One region of the Quadrisphaera sp. DSM 44207 genome, then DNA from elsewhere that is predicted to be linked to it. Evidence: riboswitches for the same ligand, from Rfam matches in the RefSeq annotation. Region 1 holds a riboswitch; the other holds the start of a gene.

Evidence for each region. Region 1 has a riboswitch for cyclic di-AMP ahead of BLS82_RS06945 (C40 family peptidase). Riboswitches for the same ligand answer to the same signal wherever they lie in the genome.
Region 2: another riboswitch for cyclic di-AMP. It lies ahead of BLS82_RS11155 (C40 family peptidase); the one in region 1 lies ahead of BLS82_RS06945 (C40 family peptidase).

Annotation. Positions count from the first base shown of each region.
Region 1 is NZ_FNKA01000002.1:167,233-175,375, reverse strand. It holds gene BLS82_RS06950 (ExeM/NucH family extracellular endonuclease) at 546-2,012, shown strand; gene BLS82_RS06945 (C40 family peptidase) at 1,994-2,557, opposite strand; cyclic di-AMP (ydaO/yuaA leader) riboswitch at 2,562-2,717, opposite strand; gene BLS82_RS06940 (DUF429 domain-containing protein) at 2,958-3,743, opposite strand; gene BLS82_RS06935 (aldehyde dehydrogenase family protein) at 3,740-4,633, opposite strand; gene BLS82_RS06930 (aldehyde dehydrogenase family protein) at 4,623-6,071, opposite strand; gene deoC (deoxyribose-phosphate aldolase) at 6,118-7,116, opposite strand; gene BLS82_RS16600 (LysM peptidoglycan-binding domain-containing protein) at 7,404-8,143, shown strand, end outside.
Region 2 is NZ_FNKA01000003.1:159,280-167,422, reverse strand. It holds gene ligD (non-homologous end-joining DNA ligase) at 1-217, shown strand, start outside; gene BLS82_RS11160 (HNH endonuclease) at 306-809, opposite strand; gene BLS82_RS11155 (C40 family peptidase) at 1,020-1,898, opposite strand; cyclic di-AMP (ydaO/yuaA leader) riboswitch at 1,979-2,141, opposite strand; gene BLS82_RS16625 (metal-dependent transcriptional regulator) at 2,275-3,000, opposite strand; gene BLS82_RS11145 (cryptochrome/photolyase family protein) at 3,094-4,458, shown strand; gene BLS82_RS11140 (FAD-dependent oxidoreductase) at 4,946-6,376, shown strand; gene pdxH (pyridoxamine 5'-phosphate oxidase) at 6,401-7,090, opposite strand; gene serC (phosphoserine transaminase) at 7,194-8,143, shown strand, end outside.

The DNA.
Region 1 (8,143 bases):
CGCGGCCGTCGCCGTCGCCACCGCGGGCCTGCAGAACGGCTCCCCGGACGGCGTGGCCCTCGTCCGCGGCGACCAGCTGCTGGAGCTCCTCTCCTACGAGGGCGCCTTCGCGGCGACGTCCGGGCCGGCGGCCGGGACGCGGAGCACCGACACCGGCGTGAGCGAGGCCCGCGCCGGACTGGCCGGGCAGTCGCTCTCGCGCGCCTACGACGCCGCGGCGGACGCGCTGGTGCGGGCCGGCCCCGCCTCCGCCACGAGGGGGACCGTGAACCCGGCCGGCGCGCCGCCGCCTTCCCTGCCCGCGGCGTGCGGGGCGGCGCCCACCCACGAGGTCGGCGCCGTGCAGGGCAGCGGCGCCACCACGCCGCTGGCCGGCCAGCAGGTCACCGTGCGCGGGGTCGTCGTCGGCGACGTCCCAGGCCTGTCGGGCTTCTACCTGCAGGACCCCGACGGCGACGGCGACGCGGCGACGTCGGACGGGGTCTTCGTCCTCAGCCCCGCCGCCGTCGACCTCGGCGACGCCGTGGCCCGAGCGCCTGGAGGGCGTGCTCGTCGAGCCCGCCGACGCCCTGAGCGTCAGCGACGTCTTCGCCCTGACCAGGTTCGGCGAGCTGACCCTGGCCGAGGGCGGTGTGCTGGTGCAGCCGACGGAGCTCGCCCGCCCCGGCACGCCCGAGGCCGCGCAGGTCGCGGCGACGAGCGCCCTGCGCCGCATCGTCCTCGACGACGCGGCCAGCGCCTCGGGAAGCACGACCACGCGCCCGTACCTGACGCCCACCACGCCGGTGCGGGTCGGGGACGTGCTCGACCTGGTGGCGCCGGTGGTCCTCGGCTCCGGGTTCGGCCAGTGGCGGCTGCAGCCGGCCGACGGCACCGCGGAGGGCACCTTCGCCCTCCAGAACACCCGGCCGGCGGCGCCGGAGCCGGTCGGCGGCGACGTGCAGGTGGGCGCCTTCAACGTCCTGAACTACTTCCTCACCCACACCGGGCCCGACGCCCGCGGCGCACGCAGTGCCGAGCAGCTCGAGCACCAGGCCGCCAAGACCGTCCCCGCCGTCGAGGCGCTCGGCGCGGACGCCGTCACGCTGATGGAGGTCGAGGACACCGACTCCACCGGGTTCAGCCCCGGGGACGCCGACCGGGCGCTCGCGGACCTCGTGCGGCGCCTGAACACCGCCGCCGGGTACGAGCGGTGGGCCTACGTGCCGCTGCCGCGCGAGCTCTACGGCGTCGCCCGCGACGTCATCCGCAACGCGGTCATCTACCAGCGCGACGTCGTCCAGCCGGTCGGCGAGCCAGTGGGCCTGGTCGACGAGGCCGTGTGGTCCAACGCCCGCGAGCCGGTCGCGCAGACGTTCGTCAAGGACGGCGACGCCTTCACCGTCGTGGCGAACCACTTCAAGTCCAAGGGCTCGGCGGACGGCGCCACCGGCGACGACGCGGACGACGGCGACGGGCAGGGGGCCTGGAACGGCGACCGCACGCGCCAGGCCGCCTCGCTGGCCGCGTTCACCGAGCAGCTGCGCGAGCGCACGGGCGACGGCGACGTGCTGCTGCTCGGCGACTTCAACGCCTACACGCAGGAGGACCCGATCCGGCGGCTGGCCGAGGCCGGGTACCCCGACCTCGGGCAGGCCCTGGACCCGCAGCGGTACAGCTACGTCTTCGACGGCCTCTCCGGCTCGCTCGACCACGCCCTGGCCACCGGGGCGCTGACGGCGAAGGTCACCGACCTGGTGCACTGGAACGTCAACGCGGTCGAGTCCGCCGCCTACCAGTACACCGGCGACCCGGCGCTGTACGCCCCGGACCCGTACCGCTCCAGCGACCACGACCCCCTCGTGCTCGGGATCGACCTCGCCGAGCCCTGCCAGGGCCCCGCGCCCGCGCTCGCCGGCACCGACGGGGACGGCGTCCTCGTGAGCGGCACGGGTCCTGACGGCGGCGCAGCGGCGGCGCCGGAGCCCCGCCGCGGCGCCGCCGCTGCCCGGGCTCAGGCGACGCGGCCGTAGACGACGGCGCTGGTCCAGATGCTGCGCTTGGTCACCGACCGGGGCGAGCTGCCCGCGTCGTACATCTTGCCGTCGCCGGCGTAGATGCCCACGTGGTAGGCCCGGCCCCCGCTGGTGAAGAAGACGAGGTCACCCGGCTGGGCCTCGCCGGCGCTGATGCGCTGCGTGGCGCCCAGCTGCTGGTTCGCGGTGCGCGGCAGCGAGACGCCCACCTGCTTGAACACGTACTGGACGTAGCCGGAGCAGTCGAAGCCGGACGGCGTGGTGCCGCCGTAGACGTACGGCGTGCCGACGTACTGCGCGGCCACCGACAGCACCGAGGAGGCGGCGGGCGCCGCCGCGGCCGGCACGAGCACGGCCTGGGCCGGCAGGGCGACGCCGACGGCGAGGCCGCCGGCCATCGCGATGCCCGCCAGGGAGCGGCGGACCTTGGAGCGCTGGGACGCGCGGGCGCGCTCGGCGGCCCGCAGGGAGCGACGGGTGGGCAGGGCCGAGCCCTGCTCGGACGGCACGAGGGTAGGCGTCAGGGCAGCGGGAACAGACATGTGGTGGGCCTCTCCGACGCCTGCGAGGTGAGCTGTCGGGTTCGGGTGGGAAGGTCACCCGGCTCGCGCGGTGCGCTGAGCTTCACCCCGAGGACGCGGCAGGGCCGCGCCCGGAAGTGGTTCCCCCGTCCTCTGCCGCACGGGTTCGCGACCCCTCGTGCGCCGGCAGAGGCTCGGCGTGCGCACCGGGGACCTCCGGCGTTCTCCGGAGGCGCCGTCATGCAACCTTCTGTGACGGTGCGTCGTCAAGGCCCTCCGGAATGGTCATCTTCCGGGCCCCGGCGCTCGGCAGGGTGCTGCCCGCCGCGCCGCGCGACCCGCCCGCGTGCTGACCTGCGCCGACGCCGTCCGCGGCCCACGGGCGCGCGCGGACGCACGGCACGTGCCTGCCGAGGACCCGTCAGGTCCAGACCGCGGCCGGCCAGCCGTCGGAGGACCGCTCGGGCGGGTCCGGCAGGCAGCGTGCGAGGCCGGCGGCGCACCGGCGCGCGCTCCACGCCGCCGCCGCGGCGTCCAGGACGTCGTCGACGGCCGCGACCTCGCCGGCCCGCCCCAGCGGCCCGGTGAGCTCGACGCCCTGCTCCCGCAGCAGCGAGCACCGCAGCTCCGCGCCCGCCCAGCTCTTCTTCCGGTGCTCCAGCGGGTGCCCCGCCATCGCGGCGAAGGACAGCTCCGGGTGCACCTCGACCACCCGCAGGCCGTCGGGGCCGCCGTCGGGGCCGCCGTCGGGGCCGGCGTCGGGGCCGGCGTCGCGGTGCACCCACGCGTCGACCTCGAGCACCTTCGCCGCCAGCGCGAACGCCTGGCGCGACAGCCCCTCCCCGGCGAGGGCGCGGTTGACCGCCGCGGCCTCCTCGTAGGAGGCCGCGAGCAGGGCCGGCCGCACCGGCGTGAGGAACACCGACGCGCGCCGCGGGCCCAGGAGGGCCCGCGCCGCCACGTCGGCGGCGCGGCGCCCGGCGTCCGGCAGCCCGATCGGGATGTCGAGCGCCACCACCGCCAGCTCGCCGCCCGCGCGGGCCTGCCGCACCAGCTCGGCGACGGTCGGCGCGGTCACCGCCGCCGCGCTCGCCGGCCCGTCCGCGGCGCCGTCCAGCACGACGCCGACCCAGCGGCCGGCGGCGACGTCGGCGCCCAGCACGCGGACGCCGGGCGTGCCGGGCGGCGGCGGAGCGGACCGGCTCACGTGCCCTTGGGGTGCCAGACCGTCTTCGTCTCGCAGAACCGCAGGATCCGCGCCGGGCCGTCCGGGGCCGCCGCCCAGTCGGGCTCGCCGCCCCGGGCCGGGCGCAGCACGCGCTTGAGGTTCTCGGCGGCCTCGCGCTCCAGCGCGGCCCAGTCCAGGTGCGCCGCGCCGGTGAGGTCGATCGCGTCGACGTCCAGGTGCGAGGCCAGCCACGGGGCGACCTCGGCGGTGCGGCCGGTGATGATGTTGACCGCGCCGCCCGGCACGTCGGAGGTGGCGAGCACCTCCGCCAGCGTGACCGCCGGCACGGGCCGGGCCTCGCTGGCGAGGACGACGGCCGCGTTGCCCGGGACCAGCACGGGCGCGAGCACGCTGACCAGCCCGAGCAGGGACGAGCCCTGGGGGGCGAGCACGGCGACGACGCCCGTCGGCTCGGGCGCGGAGAGGTTGAAGTACGGGCCGGCGACCGGGTTGGCGCTCCCGGCGACCTGGGCGACCTTGTCCGTCCAGCCGGCGTACCAGACCCAGCGGTCGACCGCGGCGTCGACGACGGCGCCGGCGGCCGCGGCGTCCAGGCCCTCGGCGCGCGCGACGTCGTCGACGAACTGCGCGCGGCGGCCCTCCATCACCTCGGCGACGCGGTAGAGCACCTGGCCGCGGTTGAACGCCGTCGCCCCGGCCCAGCCGGCGAACGCCCTGCGGGCCGCGACGACGGCGTCGCGGGCGTCCTTGCGCGAGCCCATGGCGGCGTTGGCGAGGAAGCCGCCGCGCGCGTCGGTGACGGGGTAGGAGCGCCCCGACTCGCTGCGCGGGAAGGCGCCGCCGAGGTAGAGCTTGTGCGTCCTGCGGACGGCCAGGCGCGGGAGCGCGGGAGCGGGCTCAGACGGCACGGGCGACCTCCAGGTAGGCCTCGAGCCCGTGCCGGCCGCCCTCGCGGCCGTACCCGGACTCCTTGTACCCGCCGAAGGGGGAGGCGGGGTCGAAGCGGTTGAACGTGTTGGCCCACACCACGCCGGCGCGCAGCCGGTCCGCGGCCCACAGGATCCGCGAGCCCTTCTCCGTCCACACCCCCGCCGACAGCCCGTAGGGGGTGTTGTTCGCCTTGGCGATCGCCTCGTCGGGCGTGCGGAAGGTCAGCACCGCCAGCACCGGCCCGAAGACCTCCTCGCGCGCGATGCGGTGCGAGTTCGACACGCCCGTGAAGACCGTGGGCGCGAACCAGAAGCCGCGCTCGGGCAGCCGGCACGCCGGGGACCACCGCTGGGCGCCCTCGGCCTCCCCCGCCGCGGACAGCTCGGTGATCCGCTGCAGCTGCGCGGCGGAGTTGATCGCCCCGACGTCGGTGTTCTTGTCGAGCGGGTCGCCGACGCGCAGCGTGCCCAGCCGGTGCTTGAGGCGCTCGACGACGTCGTCCGCGACCGACTCCTGCACCAGCAGGCGCGAGCCCGCGCAGCACACGTGCCCCTGGTTGAAGAAGATCCCGTTGACGATCCCCTCGATCGCCTCGTCGACGGGCGCGTCGTCGAAGACGATGTTCGCGGCCTTGCCGCCCAGCTCGAGGGTGACGCTCTTGCGGCTGCCGGCCACCGAGCGGGCGATCTCCTTGCCGACCGCGGTCGAGCCCGTGAAGGCGACCTTGTCGACGCCGGGGTGCGCCACGACCGCGCGGCCGGTCTCCCCCGCGCCGGTGACGATGTTGACGACGCCGGGCGGCAGCTCCGCCTGCTGGCAGATCTCGGCGAACAGCAGCGCGGTCAGCGGCGTCGTCTCAGCGGGCTTGAGCACGACGGTGTTGCCGCAGGCCAGCGCGGGCGCGACCTTCCACGCCAGCATCAGCAGCGGGAAGTTCCAGGGGATCACCTGGCCCGCGACGCCGAGCGGGCGCGGGCCGGGCCCGAGGCCGGCGTGCTCGAGCTTGTCGGCCCACCCGGCGTAGTAGGAGAAGTGCGCCGCGGCGGTGGGGACGTCGACGTCGCGGCTCTCCCTGATCGGCTTGCCGTTGTCGAGGCTCTCGGCGACGGCGAGCTCGCGGGAGCGCTCGGCCATGATCCGCGCGATGCGGAAGAGGTACTTGCTGCGCGCGGAGCCGGGCAGGCGCGACCAGACCTCCTCGTAGGCGCGCCGCGCGGCGGCGACGGCGCGGTCCACGTCCCCGGCGCCGCCCTCGGAGACCTCGGCCAGCACCTCCTCCGTGGCGGGGTCGGTGGTGGCGAAGGCGCCGCCGTCCACGGGCTCGGTGAACTCGCCGTCGATGAACAGGCCGTAGTGGTCGCGGAAGGAGACGACCGCCCGCGACTCGGGCGCGGGGGCGTACTCGAAGACGCTCATGGGTCCCTCGGTGCTCTCGGTGTCGCTCCGGGTGTCGCAGGTCGGCTCAGTCGAGCGTCACGTGGGCCGGGCCGGAGTAGCGGCCGGTGGCGAGCCTGTGGCGCTGCAGCAGCAGGTCGTCGAGCAGCGTGGAGGCCCCGAAGCGGAACGCGTCGGGGGTCAGCCAGTCCGGGCCGGCGACCTCGTTGACCACCACCAGGTGCTTCACGGCGTCCTTGGCGCTGCGGATGCCGCCGGCGGCCTTGACGCCGACCAGGGCCCCGGTGGCCCGGCGCCAGTCGCGCACGGCCTGCAGCATCACGAGCGTCGTCGGCAGCGTCGCCGCGGGCGTGACCTTGCCGGTGGAGGTCTTGATCACGTCGGCGCCGCCGAGCATCGCCAGCCAGGACGCGCGGCGCACGGCGTCGTAGGTGGCCAGCTCGCCGGTCTCGAGGATCACCTTCAGGTGCGCGCCGCGCCCGGCTGCGGTGCACAGGTCCTTGACGGCGGCGACCTCCTCGAGCACCTGCAGGTACCGGCCGGAGAGGAACGCGCCGCGGTCGATGACCATGTCGATCTCGTCGGCGCCGGCGTCGAGGGCGTCGGCGGTGTCGGCGAGCTTGACGTGCAGGCTCGCGCGGCCGCTGGGGAAGGCCGTGGCGACGGCGGCGGTCCGCACGCCGCTGCCGCGCAGCGCCTCGACCGCTCCCGGCACGAGGTCGCCGTACACGCACACGGCGGCGACCCGCGGGCAGGTGGGGTCGGCCGGGTCGGGCTGGCGCGCCTTCGCGCACAGCGCGCGCACCTTGCCGGGGGTGTCGGCGCCCTCGAGGGTGGTCAGGTCGACCATGGAGATCGCGGCGTCGATCGCCCACGCCTTGGCGGTGGCCTTGATCGAGCGGGTGCCGAGCTGGGCGGCGCGGCCGTCGGCGCCGACGCGGTCCACGCCCGGCAGGCCGTGGAGGAAGGCGCGCAGCGACGCGTCGTCCAGGCGGGAGGAGCCCAGGACGTCGCGCGCCCTCGTCGCGACGTCCTGGGGCGGGGCATCGCTGGTCACGGCGTCCATGCGTCCTCGTCCTCTCGTGCGCTCGGCGCGACGGGGACCACGGCCGAGGAGGGCGCGATCGCGGCGTCGCGGGCCCTCATCCTGCCGCAGCGCGGCCGGTTCCCGCGGGCGGGAGCTCACCGTCCGGGGGCCGCATCGGGACGGATCCACGCAGATGCCTGAGAACACCAGATTCGACACATCCCACTCACTCTGCGTACGGTCGCCCCGCTCACGCAGCCGGGCGGGTCATCTTCCCCCGGCGTGGGCCGGGTGCCGCCACGTGCTCGAGACCGAGCTGCGGGCCCTTGACAAGTCGATGCCCTGGTCGTGCTGCGCCCTGCGCCCGGCCACCGCCGCCCGTCCACCGCGCCTGCGCCGACCGCAGGACGACGGGCCGTACCGAGGAGTCCACCATCCGTTCCTTCACCGCTGCCTCCGCTGACCCGCGCCACCGCGCCGCCTCCGCTCGCCGCACCCGCCGGGCCCTCGGCCTCGGGGTCGCCGCCGCCGCGCTGGCGCTGCCCACGATCGGGGCCGGTGCCGCCAGCGCCGCCACCGACGCGACCTGGGACGCCCTCGCCGAGTGCGAGTCCGGCGGGAACTGGGCGATCAACACCGGCAACGGCTACTACGGCGGCCTGCAGTTCTCCGCCAGCACGTGGAAGGAGTTCGGCGGCACGGCCTACGCGCCGCGCGCCGACCTGGCCACCCGCGACCAGCAGATCGCCACCGCCGAGAAGACCCTCGCGGTGCAGGGCTGGGGCGCCTGGCCCGCCTGCTCCAAGAAGCTGGGCCTGACCGAGGCGGACAAGGCCGGCTCGGCCGGTGCCGCGCCGGCTCCCGCCGCCGCCCCGGCGCCCGCTCCGGCGCCGGCTGCCGCGCCCGCGCCGGCCGCCGAGGAGCGCGCCGCTGCCGCGCCGTCCCGCTCCTCGGAGCGCAAGGGCGAGAACCGCCGCGGGAACCGGGGCGGGGACGCCTACACCGTCGCGTCGGGCGACACCCTCGCGAAGATCGCCGCCGCGCACGGCACCACCTGGCGCGTGCT
Region 2 (8,143 bases), on a different contig from region 1:
CCAGAACTCGGCCGCCAAGACCACCGTCACGCCGTACTCCCCGCGCGGGCGCGAGCGCCCCACCGCGGCCGCCCCGCGGCGCTGGTCGGAGCTGGGCGAGCACCTGGTGCAGCTGGAGCTGGACGAGGTCGTCGCCCGACTGGCCGCGGACGGCGACCTGCTGGCCGCCGCCCTGCGGCCGGGCTCCCCGCCGGGCCCGCGCCTGCCGGAGCGCTGACCCGCCCGCTCCTCGTGGTGATCTTGCAGGTCCGGACCGCCGGCGGTCCGGACCTGCAAGATCACCACGAGGTGACGGGGTGGGCGGGTCAGGCGGCGTCCGGGACCTCGGGCAGGTAGTCCAGCCACAGCGGGCTGGAGTGCTCGGCGCCGCGCAGCAGCCACGCCGCGCCGCGGGGCGTGCGCGGGCGGTGGCGCAGCGACCAGCCCATCTCCTCCGGCGTCCGGTCGCCCTTGGCGCCGTTGCAGCGCAGGCAGCAGGCGACGAGGTTCTCCCAGGTGTCGGTGCCGCCGCGGCTGCGCGGCAGCACGTGGTCGACCGTGCTGGCGCTGCGGGCGCAGTAGGCGCAGCGGGAGCCGTCGCGGCGCAGCACCCCGCGGCGCGAGACGGGCACCGCGCGCCCGAACGGCACGCGCACGTACCGGGTCAGCACGATCACCGCCGGGCGGGGCACCTCGCCGCCGGGGGAGGTCACCGGCAGGTCCTCGGCGACGAGCACGCTGGCCTTGTCGGTGAGCACGAGCACGATCGCGCGGCGCAGCGGCACCACGGCCAGCGGCTCGTAGCCGGCGTTCAGCACCAGGGTGCGCACGGCGCCCTCCTCCCCCGCGCCGGGCCCGGGACGCCGACAGGCGCCGTCCCGGGCGGGACGGCGCCTGTCGGCGGTGCTGGGGAGGGCCGGCTCGGGGCCCCGGCATGCGCGCCGGGACCACCCCCGCGAGGGGCTGGCGAGGGTGGCACGACCACGGGCAGAGCGTACGACGCGCGGGAGCCGGCGATCATCCCCGTTCCCGCGGCGCCGTCAGCCGACGCGGGTGAACGTGACGTCCGAGGACCAGATGGAGCGGACGTCGATGCTCTTGCCGCTGCGCGGGGAGTCGATCATCATGCCGCCGCCGACGTAGATGCCGTTGTGGTAGACGCCGCCGGAGCCGGTGAAGGAGACGATGTCGCCCGGGCGCGCCGCGGCGGCGGACACGCGCGTGCCGGCGGCCTGCTGCGCGGAGGCCGTGCGCGGCAGGGAGACGCCGAGCTGGCCGTAGACGTACTGGATGAAGCCGGAGCAGTCGAAGCCGGCCGGCGTGGTGCCGCCGTAGCGGTACGGCGTGCCGATGTAGCGCTTGGCGAGGTCGACGGCGGCGCCGGCACCCGCGCCGGCGCCGGTCACCGCGGCGACGGTCTCGGCGCCGTCGTCCTCGGGCTCCTCCGCGGGCGCCTGCGAGGAGCGGCTGCTGCGGCTCGCGGTCTGCGCGGCGGCGCGCTCGCCGGAGGCGGCGGCCTCGCGCTCGGACTCGCGCTCCGCCTCCCGCGCGGCCTCCTGCTCGGCCTGGCGCCGCGCCTCGCGCTCGGCGGCGCGGGAGGCGCGGGCCTCGGCGGCCTCGCGCTCGGCCCGCTCCGCGGCCTGCTGGGCCTCGAACTGCGCGGTGTCGACGGTGGTCACGGCGCTCAGGGCGAGGCTGACCTGCGCGTCGGCGGGGACGCTGATCGGCGCGGCGGGCGCGGGCGGGGCCGGCGGCGCGGCGGGCACGGCGGCCAGCTGCTGCGTCGTCCCCGCGGCGGCGGGTGCGGACGCCTCGAAGACGGTGGCTCCCGCGGCCGGCAGCCCCATCGTCACCAGCAGCCCGGAGGAGGCGGCCAGGACGGCGGAGCGGCGGCTCACGTTCGTCGCGTTGGCGGACACCGCCTCACCGATGGTGGTGAGGGGGGTCTTCGGGCGGACCGCAGCGCGGTGCCGGCCGAGCGTCCGAGTCGTCACGTGGTCAGACCTCTCCAGTCGCCTGCGAGGTGAGCTGTCGGGTTCGGGCGGGGTCGCGCCCGGCGCCGTCCCGGCCGCCGAGCGGCCGTGCTGCGCGCTTCACCCCGAGGAGCTCCGCCTGTGGAGCCCCGGAAGTGGGTCCCCCGCCCCTGCCGGCGGTGTCGATCGGCCTCTCGCCGGCGGCAGGGCTAGGCGTCCGGCAGAGCGTCTCCGGAGGAGGGGCCCGAAGACGTCGCCGACACTAACGGAGCCCGACCCCGAACCAGCAAACAGACACAGGCCCGATGAAACGTGATCTGCATCACATGTCGTGGGAGGGCTGTGACGCTCCGGAGCCGTTGATGACGAACACGTGAGCAGCCACCTCGTCCGCCAGCTCCAGCGAGCCGCCGCCGTCCAGGGAGCTGACGACCACCGCCCCCCGCTCGGGGCGGTGCACGCGCACGCTGCGCCCCGGGCGCAGCCCCACGTGCGCCAGGCGGGCCATCGACGCCGGGTCGGTCTGCGCGGGCTCGCCCAGGCGCCGCACCCGCACCTCCTGCGGCTCGGTGGTCGCCGCCTGGGTCAAGGGGACCAGGCCGGCGCGGAAGTCCTCGACCTCGGCCTCCTCCCCGATCTCCCCCAGGCCCGGGATCGGGTTGCCGTAGGGGGACTCGACGGGGTGGTCCAGCAGCGCCACGATGCGCCGCTCGACGCGCTCGCTCATCACGTGCTCCCAGCGGCACGCCTCCTCGTGCACGTACTCCCACTCCAGGCCGATGAGGTCGGTGAGCAGGCGCTCGGCGAGGCGGTGCTTGCGCATCACCCGCGTCGCCTTGCTGCGCCCGTCCTCGGTCAGCTCCAGGTGGCGGTCGCCGCTGACGACGAGCAGGCCCGCGCGCTCCATGCGCGCCACGGTCTGGGAGACCGTCGGCCCCGACTGCCCGAGCCGCTGGGCGATGCGCGCCCGCAGCGGCACGACGCCCTCCTCCTCGAGCTCGTAGATCGTCCGCAGGTACATCTCCGTGGTGTCGATGAGGTCGCTCACGACCGCCGTCCTCTCCCTCGTGCCGGGGTGGTGGACCCTGTCGACACCGTATTGCGACGGGCCGCCGTCGGCACCGAGGACTAGCCTTCGCAGGTGCCGCCGACCGTGCTGTGGTTCCGCCGCGACCTGCGCCTGGGCGACCACCCCGCCCTGCTCGCCGCCGCGCGGGCCGGCGGGGACGGCGTCCTGGCGCTGTTCGTCCTCGACCCGGCGCTGCTCGACCCCGCCGGGGCGCCGCGCACCGCGTGGCTGTTCCGGTCGCTGAGGGCGCTGCGCGAGTCCCTCGGCGGGGCGCTGGTGGTGCGCTCGGGCGACCCGGCGCGCGTCGTCCCGGCCGTCGCGGAGGAGGTCGGCGCGCAGGAGGTGCACGTCACCGCGGACACCGGGCCGCACGGGCGCGCCCGCGACGAGCGCGTCGACGCCGCGCTGTCCGCCGCCGGCCGGCGGCTGGTGCGCACCGGCACGCCCTACGCCGTCGGTCCCGGCACGCTGCTGACCAGCAGCGGGACGCCGTTCAGCGTCTACACGCCCTTCTCCCGCGCCTGGGAGGAGCACGGCCGGCCCGCTCCCGCCCCGCGCCCGCAGGGCGTGCGCTGGCTGTCGGTGCCCGGCGAGGACGTCCCCCCCGACCCGGACCTGCAGGGGATCGTGCTGCCGCCCGTCGGCGAGGCGGCGGCGCTGGAGCGCTGGCGCGCGTTCTCGGGCTCGGTGGCCGGCTACGGCGACGCGCGCGACCGCCCGGACGTCGCCGGCAGCTCCCAGCTGTCGGCGCACCTGAAGTACGGGGAGGTCCACCCGCGCACGCTGCTGGCCGACCTCGACGCGGCCCCCGACCCCCGATCGCCGGGCGCGCAGGCCTACCGCCGCGAGCTGGCGTGGCGCGAGTTCAACGCCGACGTGCTGTGGCACCGCCCGGACGCCGCGCGCCGCTCCCTGCGCCCCCGCATGGACGCGATGCGGTTCGCGAGCGAGGCCGAGGCCGCGCGCGAGGTGGCGGCGTGGGAGGAGGGCCGCACGGGCTACCCGTTCGTCGACGCCGCGATGCGGCAGCTGCGCGCCGAGGCGTGGGTGCACAACCGGGCCCGCATGGTGGCGGCCAGCTTCCTCGTCAAGGACCTGCACGTGCACTGGCGGGTCGGGGCGCGGTACTTCATGCACTGGCTGCGCGACGGCGACCTGGCGAGCAACCAGCTCGGGTGGCAGTGGGTGGCCGGCACGGGCACGGACTCCGCGCCGTACTTCCGGGTCTTCAACCCCGTCACCCAGGGGGAGAAGTCCGACCCGGACGGCGAGTACGTGCGCCGCTACGTGCCCGAGCTGCGCCACCTGGCCGGGGCGGCGGTGCACGAGCCGTGGGCCGCGCCCGACGGGTACGCGCACGGGTACCCGCAGCGGATCGTCGACCACGCGGCCGAGCGGGCGGAGGCCCTCGCCCGCTACCAGGCCGTCAAGGACTGAGGCGCCGTCCGCCGTCCTGCGCTCCTCGCGCTGCACGTCGCGGGCGGAGTGCAGCGCGAGGGGCCTCCTGGAGTGCGCTTCGCCGGCGGAGTGCGCTCGGGAGGGCGTGCGGGCACGGGAACGCCCGCGGGCTCCCCTCCGCAGAGGGGGCGTCGCGCTGGACGAGGGCGCGACTCCCGCGGGCGCCGGTGACTGCCAGGGATTCACTGGCCGTCCGGGTGGCTCTCGCTGCCGGATCGGCTAGCGGGCAGTCACCTCACGAGTCCGAGAATCACACACTGTTCGGACCACCTCCTCTCCCGTGTGCATCGAGGGTACGTCGCGGCGCGGAGCCGGTCCACGGCTTTTCGCCCACGGCGTGACGGCGACGGCGCACCGGGTCCTTGGTCCCCTCTGCCCCCGCGGGGGTGTCCCTCGGCCCTCCTCCTCGGGATCATGGTCGCGCCCGGTGGCGGGAGGGCCACCGGCCGCGAGGAGCGGGGGCGAGATGGCGCAGCAGCAGGCCGTGGTCGTCGGGAGCGGACCGGGCGGGACCACCGCCGCCCTGGGCCTGGCCCGTCAGGGGTGGTCGGTCACCGTGGTCGAGCGGGACGCCTCGGGGCCGCCGCAGGGCGGGGACGTCGAGGCGTGGGAGCGCAGCGGCGTGGCGCAGTTCCACCACCCGCACGCCTTCCTCGCCCGGCTCTTCGCCGAGCTGCAGCGCGAGCTGCCCGACGTCCTCGACGCGCTGTCGGCGGCCGGGGCCGTCCCGGTGCCGCTGCCCGGACCCGTGAGGGCGGCCTGGTGCCGGCGCAGCACCCTGGAGCGGGTGCTGCGGGAGGTGCTCGCGGCCGAGCCCCGCGTGGGCCGGGTGGCCGGGAGCGCCGCCGCGGTGGTGCGCTCCGGCGGGCGGGTGACGGGCCTGCGGCTGCGCACCGGGGACGTGCTGCCGGCGCGGCTCGTCGTGGACGCGGGGGGCCGGCGCGGGCGGCTGACCGAGGACCTGGTCGGCGACGAGGTCGACGAGCCCTCGAACGAGGTCTACGCCTCCCGCCGCTACCGGCTGCGCCCGGGCGCCTGCGCGCCCCGGGCCAACCGGAGGATCATCGCCGTGGCCGAGAGCGACGGGTACGCCGTCCTCGTCTTCCCCCACGACGCCGGCACGTTCACCGCGGCCCTGGCCCGCCTGCCCGAGGACGACGAGCTGGCGCAGGCCCGCCACGGCGAGGTCTTCGACGCGGCGCTGGCCGCGGTGCCGATGGCGCTCGAGTGGATCGCTCCCCAGCAGGCCGAGCCGATCTCCGCGGTCCGGGTCATGGGCGGGCTGCGCAACACCCACCGGGTGCTGCGCGAGGACGCCCCGCTCGGCCTGCACCGGGTGGGGGACGTCGTGTGCACCACGAACCCCCACTTCGGGCGCGGGACGGCGCTGGCCGTGGCCTCGGCGCTGCGCCTGGCCTCCGCGGTGGCGGCCGACCCCGGCGACGCCCGCTCCTGGCGGGAGGCCACCGACGCGTGGGAGCGCGGGGAGCTGCGGGAGTGGTTCGAGGACGGCTGCGAGCTCGACCGCTCGCGCACCGCCGTGTGGCGGGCGGGGATCGCCGGGCGGCCCGCCGGCCCGGCCCTCCTGGCCTCCGTCCCGCCGGGGCAGCTGCCCCGGCTGGCGGTCCTGGCCGCGGCCGGCGCGGATCCGGTGATCGCGCGGACCGTCCTGCGCCACATGCACATGGTCGACGCGCCGCAGGCGCTGCTGACCGCGGCGCCGCGCGTGCAGGACCTGCTCGCCCGCGGCTGGCGACCCGGCGCCGACGCGGAGGGGGCTCCCGCCCCGGCCCGCGCCGACCTCGTCGAGCGGCTGCGCCGCCACGCGCGGGGCGCCGCGTCGTCCAGCGGCGCCGGCGTCAGCACCACGGCGACCCCGAGCACGTCCTCGTCCTGACACAGGGCCGAGGCGGACGGCGCGTCAGGGCTGGCGGCGGACGACGCGCCAGGCGCCCGCGTCGTCCAGCGGCGCCGCCGCCCCGGTGCGCGAGACGTAGACGAGCCGGTCGTGCAGCCGGGAGGAGCGCCCGACCCAGAACTCGACCTCGACCGGCCGCACGAGGTAGCCGCCCCAGTGCTCCGGCAGCGGCACCTGCGCCCCGCCGTCGGGCCAGCGGGCGGCGGCCGCGTCCCAGGCCGCCTCCAGCTCCCCGCGCGAGCCGACCTCCTGCGACTGCTGCGAGGCCCACGCCCCGATCCGCGACCCCCACGGGCGGGACGTGAAGTAGGCGGCGCTCTCCTCCCGCGGCACGTGCTCCACCGCCCCGCGCACGCGCACCTGCCGCTGCACGCCGTGCCAGGGCAGCACGAGCGCGGCCGCCGGCACGGCCGCGAGCTGGGCGCCCTTGGCCGAGCGGTGGTTGGTGTAGAAGGTGAACCCGCGGGCGTCGACGCCCTTGAGCAGCACGGTGCGCGCGTCGGGCAGCCCGGCGGCGTCGACCGTGGCCAGCACCACCGCGTTCGGCTCGGGCACGGCCGGGGCGTGCTCGACCTCGGCGTACCACGCCTCGAACTGGGCCAGCGGCGCGGCGGCGAGGTCGGACTCGAGCAGCCCGGCGTCCGGGCCGCGCCCGTAGTCCACGCGGCGGTCGGCCAGAGAGCGGGTGTCCACGGCCCGCACGCTACGTCCGCGCCGTCCCCGCCACCCGCGCCACCCGCTCCGTGCCCGCCGCCCGCGCCGCTCGCGCCGCCCGGGTGCGGGAGGATGGCCCGTCGTGAGCACCGTGCCCGCCATCACGATCCCGGTCGACCTGCTGCCTCGGGACGGGCGGTTCGGCTCCGGTCCCTCCAAGGTGCGCCCCGCGCAGGTCGAGGCGCTGGCCGCGGCGGGCACGACCCTGCTGGGCACCTCCCACCGGCAGGCGCCCGTCAAGGGCCTGGTGCGGCGCGCGCGCGAGGGGCTGCGCGCCCTGTTCGAGGCCCCCGACGGCTACGAGGTCGTCCTCGGCAACGGCGGGTCCACCGCCTTCTGGGACGTCGCGGCCCTGTGCCTGGTGCGCGAGCGCTCCCAGCACCTGGCGTTCGGGGAGTTCGGCGACCGCTTCGCCGCGGTCACCGCGGGGGCCCCGTTCCTCGCCGATCCCGACGTGCGCCGCGCCGAGCCGGGCACCCGGCCCTCGCCGTCCGCGGTGGCCGGCGTCGACGTGTACGCGTGGCCGCACAACGAGACCTCCACGGGCGTCGTGGCCCCGGTGCAGCGGGTGGCGGGCGCGGACGACGGCGCGCTCGTCGTCGTGGACGCCACCTCGGCGGCCGGCGGGCTGGCCGTGGACGTCGCCCAGACCGACGCGTACTACTTCGCGCCGCAGAAGTCCTTCGCCTCCGACGGCGGGCTGTGGCTCGCGCTGCTCTCCCCCGCCGCCGTCGAGCGCGTCGGGGCGCTGGCGGGCGCGCGGTGGGTGCCGCCGAGCCTGGACCTCGGCGTCGCGCTCGCGAACTCCCGCCGGGACCAGACGCTCAACACGCCCGCCGTCGCGACGCTGCTGCTCCTGGCCGAGCAGGTGGACTGGCTGCTCGAGCGCGGCGGCCTGGCGTGGGCGGCGGCCCGCACGGCGGACTCGGCCTCGCGGCTGTACGGCTGGGCCGAGGCCAGCGCGCACGCCCGGCCCTTCGTCGCCGATCCCGCGGCGCGCTCGAGCGTGGTCGGCACCATCGACCTGGACGC